DNA from 2 places in the Streptococcus pantholopis genome. Region 2 is predicted to be linked to the other one. Evidence: predicted binding sites of a transcription regulator. Region 2 holds the regulator's gene; the other holds the start of a gene.
The links. Region 2 encodes HrcA, which represses chaperone genes, less so after heat shock. Its sites were predicted from a motif close to TTAGCACTCNNNNNNNNNGAGTGCTAA; they were not measured.
Positions count from the first base shown of each region.

Region 1: A0O21_RS06680 (ATP-dependent Clp protease ATP-binding subunit) is a predicted target of HrcA. The motif match lies at 2,239-2,265, and genes of this name have one in related genera.

Region 1 covers NZ_CP014699.1:1,453,128-1,457,423, reverse strand. The annotation lists gene A0O21_RS06680 (ATP-dependent Clp protease ATP-binding subunit) at 1-2,121, opposite strand, end outside; gene argF (ornithine carbamoyltransferase) at 2,346-3,326, shown strand; gene A0O21_RS06670 (YkuJ family protein) at 3,410-3,640, shown strand.
Region 2 covers NZ_CP014699.1:1,699,082-1,703,377, forward strand. The annotation lists gene dnaK (molecular chaperone DnaK) at 1-827, opposite strand, end outside; gene grpE (nucleotide exchange factor GrpE) at 1,053-1,592, opposite strand; gene hrcA (heat-inducible transcriptional repressor HrcA) at 1,616-2,650, opposite strand; gene A0O21_RS07905 (glycoside hydrolase family 73 protein) at 2,798-3,382, opposite strand; partial or broken gene A0O21_RS07910 (M15 family metallopeptidase) at 3,383-3,967, opposite strand; gene A0O21_RS07915 (histidine phosphatase family protein) at 4,123-4,296, opposite strand, start outside.

The DNA of each region.
Region 1 (4,296 bases), 250 kb from region 2:
GTTTTCCTGAATGGTGCGGCGAAGCGGACGAGCACCCATTTTTGGATCATAGCCCAAATCAACCAGCTTTTCTTTTACTTTATCGGTGACATCAAGGTGAATTCCGCTGTGGCTGAGCCGAGCATTAACATCATCGAGCATCAAATCAACAATATGCAGTAGGTTATCCTTGTCAAGTGCTCTAAATTCAATGATACCATCGAAACGGTTCATAAATTCAGGGCTGAAGAAATTGCTGAGCTCTCCCAAAACAGAATTAGTACGTCCTTCGCGGGCTGCTCCGAAACCAACATTGGCCTCAGTGCGGCCGGTACCTGCATTTGAAGTCATGATAATGATAGTATCTTTAAAGCTGACTGTCCGGCCCTGGCCGTCCGTTAAGCGTCCGTCGTCAAGGACTTGCAGGAATGTATGCAGCACATCCGGATGCGCTTTTTCAACTTCATCAAGCAGAATCAGTGAATAAGGGTTTCGGCGGACCTGTTCTGTCAGCTGTCCGGCTTCTTCATAGCCGACATAGCCTGGAGGAGCTCCGACCAGTTTAGCGACAGAATGCTTTTCCATATATTCCGACATATCAAAACGAATCATGCTGTCTGCCGATCCAAACAGTTCTATTGCCAGCTGTTTGGAGAGCTCTGTCTTACCTACACCGGTAGGACCAACAAAGAGGAAAGAACCGATAGGGCGGTTAGGTGTTCCTAAACCGACCCGGTTTCGGCGGATAGCCTTGGCAATTCGCTCAACAGCATCATCCTGACCGATAACGTGGGCTTTTAAATCATCAGCAAGACTGATAAGCTGTGACTGTTCTTTTTCTTTTAAATCCCCGACCGGAATATTCGTTTTTTGTTCAACGATGGCTTCAATCGTCTTTTCAGTGATAACAGGGACATCCTGTTCATCAACCTTTTGTTTTTGCATTTCCTTATATTTGGCAATCTGATCGCGGAAATAAGCAGCCCGTTCATAGTCTTCATCACGAGTAGCCTGTGCTTTCAGGTTTTCTGCTTCAGTCAGGCGCTGATCGATTTCTTTAGGATCAACAAAATTCAAGGTTAAGTTCATCTTAGACCCGGATTCATCAAGCAGGTCGATGGCCTTATCCGGTAAGAAGCGGTCTTGGATGTAACGGTTTGAAAGAAGAGCAGCTGCTTCGATAGCATCATCGCTGTACTTAACATGGTGATAGTCTTCGTATTTCTTCTGAATCCCCTTAAGAATAGTAATGGTTTCAGCAACAGAAGGTTCGTCAACCTTAACTGGCTGCATCCGGCGTTCCAGAGCAGCATCTTTTTCAATAATACGGTATTCCTTAAGTGTGGTGGCTCCGACTAACTGCAGCTCTCCTCTAGCCAAAGCCGGTTTGAGAATATTGCCGGCATCCATATTGCCGTCACCCGCAGAGCCGGCACCGACAATTTCATGAATTTCATCAATGAAGAGGATAACATCCTGACGCTTGCGAATCTCTTCCATAAGTTTTTGCATGCGTTCTTCAAATTGGCCGCGAATACCGGTTCCTTGAACAAGGCTGACCACATCAAGTCGGATAACCTGCTTGTTTTTTAGTTTTTGCGGAACATTACCATCAACAATCTTTTGAGCCAGACCCTCAACAACAGCTGTTTTACCGACCCCGGGCTCACCGATAAGCACAGGATTGTTTTTAGTGCGGCGGTTGAGGATTTCAATGAGCCGGACAATCTCTTCATCGCGTCCGATAACAGGGTCAATGTCGCCTCGGCGGGCAATTTCAGTGACATTGATGCCATATTCTTCTAACAGGCCGTTTGGCTGCTGAACTTGCGGACCGTTAGGCCGTCCGTTACTGCCACCCCCGCCTCGGCCGCCCCCGGCCTGTGTAGGAGGTGTGTTAGGGAGCTGGCCGTTAAAGGCCCGGAAATTGTTTAAATCGCCAAAGAAATCATCAAAGAATGGGTTCCCAGTGTTGCTTTGATCCTGAGGCTGTTTACTGAGACCGCCTAAAATCGTATTATTAGGGTCAGTTTTCATGATTTGGTAGCAGTTCTGACAAAGATCTATTTGTCTTTGCTTACCATTAACATTTGTATATAAGTGAATGGTTGCTTCATTTAGATTACAATTTTGACAGAGCATAAAATAACCTCCCTTGTCATTTTCAATTCATTTGACCTTATTTAGTCAAAGATGGTCAAACTTTATATTCATATTATAACACCCCATAAAAAGAATTCAAGTAAAAAGTTTAAAAATTTAGCACTTTATCCATGAGAGTGATAAAAAATTTTTTTCAGAAAAAAACTTGCCAAAAAATGTATAATAATGTAAAATTAAATGTATAAAAATACAGGAGAAAAGCAATGAATGCCCCCCTATCTTTTTTAAAAGAGGTTGATTTCAGTAAAGAAGAACTCTTGGAGCTGATTGATTTAAGCCTTCATTTCAAACAGCTAAAAAAAGAGAAAACCCCTCACCATTATTTAGAAGGCCTCAATATTGCTCTTATTTTTGAGAAAACCAGCACACGGACACGATCAGCCTTTACTGTTGCCGGACAAGATTTAGGTATGCAGGTTACTTATCTTGGTTCGGATGAAATCCAGCTTGGCCGTAAGGAATCTGTTGCTGATACGGCTAAGGTTTTGGGTTCAATGTTTGATGGCATTGAGTACCGTGGTTTTAAGCAGGAAGATGTGGAAACTTTAGCCCGCTATGCCGGAGTGCCTGTTTGGAACGGTCTGACTGATACATGGCATCCGACCCAGATGATTGCTGATTTTATGACTTTAAAAGAAGTCTTTGGTTCTTTAGAGGGTCTGCATATCGCTTATGTAGGCGATGGCCGCAACAATGTAGCACACTCGCTTTTAGTTACAGCAGCTATTTTAGGAGTCAATATTACGATTATTGCCCCCGCTTCACTGCAGCCGGAAAAGGAAATTGTTGCGCTTGCTGAGCAGCATAATAACGGGGCTCTCATCAAGATTACAGATGAGCTTGAAGCTGTTGAGGGAGCCGACATGCTCTATACAGATGTTTGGGTATCCATGGGAGAAGAGATTGATTTCAAGGAGCGGATTGACTTGCTGCTGCCCTATCAGATCAATGCAGAACTTCTTGCAAAAACAGGTAAAACTAATACTGTTGTAATGCACTGTCTGCCAGCTTTTCACGACCGTAAAACAGAGATTGGCTTGAGTCTTTATGAAAAATACGGCCTTGCTGAGTTGGAAATTACAGACGACATTTTTCAAAAGCACAGTCCCATTATTTTTCAGGAGGCAGAGAATCGTCTGCACTCAATCAAAGCTATCATGTACTATTCTTTAAAAGAAGGATAAAGAGGAACATCTTTTCTTGTGAGTTTAGACTTATTTGTGTTAAAATAATAAAGGATAGATAATAAACTTATAGGAGAATAGCCATGGAATCACATTTAGTGAGAATTATCAATCGTCTTGATTTAATGGCGACTGATGGTGCCAATCTTAAACGTAATTTTGAACGCGATGGTGTTGTTGTCGCAGAAGTCTCTTTCAGCAATGAGCCGGAGGCTGGTCCGGTTTTTACCTTACGTGATGTTGAAGCGCATGAGACCTACTCGTTTGATAGTATTGATCTTATTGCAATGGAAATTTATGACTTATTGTATTAAACCATAAACAAGGGTCGGAGCATTTGTTCCGGCCCTTTTTCACTGGGATTTTAGACCATGTTCAATTCATCAAGATACAAAGGACGTGAAAAACGCAAAAGGAAAATAGGGGACTGACTGACGAATCGCCAGATTCTAAGTCAGGACATCTTTTTCCCGCAGCGTTTAGACCATGTTCAATTCATCAAGATACAAAGGACGTGAAAAACGCAAAAGGAAAATAGGGGACTGACTGACGAATCGCCAGATTCTAAGTCAGGACATCTTTTTCCCGCAGCGTTTAGGCCGTGTTCAATTCAATAAGATACAAAGGCCGTTAAAAGAGCAAAGCAAAAATAGGAAAATTGACGAAGAGTCCCTAAGACTCTAGGAGATTTTATCTTTTTTGCACAGCTCTTAGGGCGTGTTCAGTTCAATAAGATACAAAGGCCGTTCAAGCTCACAGCCAAAAGACGGTAAGCCAGAAATCTGTGATTTCGCAGACGCCCTCTGCCAAGACGACTAGAAGGGGGCAGTCAGCTCTTAAGGTACCAGTCTGAGCAGGTTTTCTGGTTTGAAAAAGTCTGTCAATATAAGGCGCTGCTTGCTCATTTATCTGAGAAAATGCTTTTTGGAAACTGGACAGTTCTTATTCCGTCATTATTTGGTGGATTGTA
Region 2 (4,296 bases):
TCAAATTTAGCGCGCGAAAGATTTGTTTCCAAATGCAGCGGGCCAGCTTCACCAGCCGTGATAAACGGCAGGCTGATTTGCGTTTGTGTTACTCCTGATAAATCCTTTTTAGCTTTTTCTGCAGCATCTTTCAAACGTTGAAGAGCCATTTTGTCTGCTGCCAAATCAATACCGTTTTCTTTCTTGAATTCTTCAACCAAGAAATCAATAACTTTTTGGTCGAAGTCATCTCCGCCCAGTTTATTATCTCCAGCAGTGGCCAATACATCAAAAACACCGTCCCCTAATTCAAGAATTGAGACATCGAAGGTTCCTCCGCCTAGGTCAAAGACCAAAACTTTTTCATCTTTATCTGTCTTATCAAGACCATAGGCAAGGGCAGCTGCAGTAGGTTCATTGATAATGCGTTCTACCTCAAGTCCGGCAATTTTACCGGCATCTTTTGTGGCTTGACGCTGTGCATCGTTAAAGTAAGCAGGAACCGTAATAACAGCTTTGTCTACCTTTTCTCCAAGATAATCTTCAGCATAACCTTTAAGATACTGTAAAATCATAGCTGAAATTTCTTGCGGTGTGTATTCTTTTCCATTAGCCGCAACTTTTTCCGAGGTTCCCATTTTAGATTTAATAGAAAGAACCGTTTCCGGATTTGTAACCGCCTGCCGTTTAGCAGCATCTCCTACAATGATTTCACCGTTTTTAAAAGATACTACTGAAGGGGTCGTACGATTGCCTTCCGGATTTGCAATAATTTTACTTTCAGTTCCTTCCAGAACTGCTACCGCTGAGTTAGTTGTTCCTAAGTCAATACCAATAATTTTAGACATAAATACATTACCAAGAACCAGCCAAATACAGATTTTCACAATCCGGCTTATCAAGAAAACGGCAAAAACCGACTCTCTAGGTTCTCTTTCCTTTCAATTTTCTATTTCTTTTTTCTTATAGTTTTATGACATTGCGGTCGAATAGTCAAAGCCTCAAATCAAAAACAATGGCTCAGCACAGCAAGTTGCTGCCTCTTGCTTTTATAGGAGGCTTCTTATAAACCTCTAGTTATAAACAATAACCATAGCTGGTCTGAGCAAACGTTCATGCAGTTTGTAACCCTTTTGTAAAACCTCTGCGACAGTATCGGCCGGATGCTCATCATCTGCCGGCAAAGTTTGAACGGCCATATGGAAATTGTGGTCAAATTGCTGGACCTCAACTTCCTCTACACCTTCTTCTTTTAAGGCCTGCAGCAGGCTTTCCTGAACCATTTCAAGCCCCTTTTTAACATCATCTGTCAGCCCTTCTACAGCTAAAGCACGCTCAAGATTATCTAAGCTTGGCAGGATAGCCTTTGCTAAATCTTGAGAGCGGTAGCGCTGCAAATTTTGCCGCTCCTCATTTGCCCGACGCTGAACATTTTGCATTTCTGCATGAGCACGCAGGTATTTATTCTCAAAATCCTCTGCCCGTTCATTGGCCAGCTGCAGTTCCGATTTTTCAGGAGTTTCCTCCGCAGTTTCCTGCACTGAATCATCGGTCACTGTATCTGCTGCTTCAGTCTCTTTTTCAACTTCTTCATTTTTTACATCTTCTGCCAAGATTTCAACCTCTCTCTTTCTACTTAATTAACCTCGTAATGATTGCTGTTAAGGTAGCGGTAATAATCGCCCAGTTTCATAACCAGGACACGGCCAATCACATTAACCAAACTGACACTTCTTCGATAATCCATGTCAATCGGACCGATTAAAGCCAACAGACCGAAACCTCTATAAGGAATCAGATATTTGTGTGTTAAAACCGTAACATCAGCCAAAGCAGCTTCTTTACTGTCACCAACCTGAACACTGCCCATCTCATCTTCCTGTATACTGCTGCGCAAAGCAAGCGCAACACGCTGCGGATCATCCAGAAACTGATAGGTTTTTAGCTCTGCATATTCCAGTGAGTTAACTTTTCCGCTCACAAAGACAGACTCTTTGAATAACTCAGCAAAAATATAATCAAACAAATCTAAAACATTATCAGTCACAGTAAAGTACTTTTGCACAATCTGCGGAATCTCTGTTCTTAATTTATAGTGGATATCCATAACCGACTGGTCAAGCAGCCGCTCGTCCACAATTTCCTTTAAGATTAACAGATCGCGTTTAAGAAAATTTTTGGGAATAGCAAACTGTACTGTGGCAGGTTTTGATTCATCGAGCGTTAAAATTGCCAGAGCATCATGGTTGCTTAGCTGGACAATCTCAAAGCCCGTCAGCTTTTGTCTGGCCGGCTCCACATCAAGCACGACAGCAGTATAGCCTGTCATTTCTGACAAAACATGACTGGCACGCTGTAAGAGATCTTCCAGTTTGAAAGCCTCAAAATCAAATGCTTTAACAACCCGGTAAATATCTTGTTCATTAACACTGTCAAAACTGAGTGAGTGTTCGACAAAATACTTAAAACCAGCTGGGCTGGGCATACGACCGCTTGAAGTATGAGCTTTCTCAAGCAAACCTAATTTTTCAAGTTTGGCCATATCATTTCTGATTGTCGCGCTGCTTGAATCAATAAGTGTCTGCAGTTTTTTGGAGCCAATAGGTTCATGCGTTTGAGTAAACATTTCAATAATAAGATTTAAAATATCATTTTGCCGCGGAGTAATCACAAACCAATCCCCCCTTCCAAAGCATTTGGAAATTAGCACTCTTTAAGTAAGACTGCTAACTTATGTCTTTATTATACTCTTTTTAACAGGCCTGTCAAGAAAAAAATGCAAAATTTTAGCACTCTTTTTGAAAGAGTGCTAAAATTTTCAATCGTATTGTGTTAAATCATTTTTTTCAATAACCTGAGTGAGTTTTGAAGCATAATCAGGATCTGTACTAAAGCCAGCCCCTTGCAAAGACTGAGCCGGGCCCTTATACCCCTTTAAAGTAGCCATTTGTGTGTAGAGCCTATCTCCCCAAAGATCGCCGGATTTCAGTAAATCCAGGTAATCATAAACAGCTTCATCCCAGGAATGATAAATTTTAAAACGCACATTTTTTTCTTGCCAAACATTATCTATATATAATTCATCCTTTAACAGCACTGAATTATCACCGGCCTGTGCTCGGATACCAAATAAATTATGATATTTGACTGCCAGCAAATCCCTGCCATAATCCGAAGCTAAAACAGCCTGACCAAGAATAAGCGAAGGACGTAAACCATAAGAGGCAGCTGCCGTCTGAACAGTAGGAGCTATTTCTTTAATAAATTCTTCTTTTGTATAAGCAACAGCCTGTTTTTGCCTGCTGTCAGGAACATTGTCCCGCAGTGACAAAGATAGTGGAACAATCAAGATAAAAAGTAAAACAAAAGCAAGAAAGTATCTGAGAGAAAGCCGTCTTCTCAATTAATCACGCTCCTTTAACAAAGCAATATATTCTTCTAAACAAAGATTATTTTTTGTCATATACCGAGCGGATTCGGTCCCGACATACCGAAAGTGCCAGTCCTCATAGCCCACTCCTGTCAAGCTTGTTTTTTCTTCAGGAAAGCGCAAAACAAAACCGTAATCAGGCGCAAGTTCAGCTATTTGGGCTACTACGTCAGGGTCACTGGCATTTAAATAATCTACCGTACTCATATCAATCGCCAGACCTGTTTGATGCTCACTGGCTCCAGCAGGCTGAGAGTAAGTTTTAACTAGTTCTTCAGCCTGACTTTGAGTTAAACTAGGGTCGTCAGCCCGCTCTTGGCTGACATAGTTATCAAACAGCTCTTCCTGATAGGCTACACTGCGGTAACCCGATATAAGATGTTCACTGCTGTCAATCGCCTGAGCGGCCGCTAAAAATTCCCGAACATTGTCTGCAATACGGGAGTCAACCGCTACACCATCAACTTCAGTCAAACTCGGATTCATTTCAGCAGTAACGTTGTCACGGTTAACAAGAACCAATTCCCAGTCATCTGCCGATACATCAGGTAAAGCCGCAACTGTCTGTTCTTTGCTGGCTGCCACTGATGACGAAGAACTTGAAGCCAGCGGGCCGTCTTTACTCTCCTGCTGATAATTGAAGAGATAAACAGTCATAGCCGCAACTGCCAACATTATCAGAAATAATGTAAAAGTCAGTAAATTTCTTTGTTTCATGCGTTTTCTACGTCTTCTAAAATCTTTCTTCCTATTTGCCGGTAAGACATATCACCAACAGTCTCAAGTATAAACCGGCCGTCCTCATAATTAGCAACAGTAACCGAGCCATTATCCAGAGAAAGCCGCGGCTGATTAGGTTCCACCAGCCAGGCAAAGGTATTGATGGT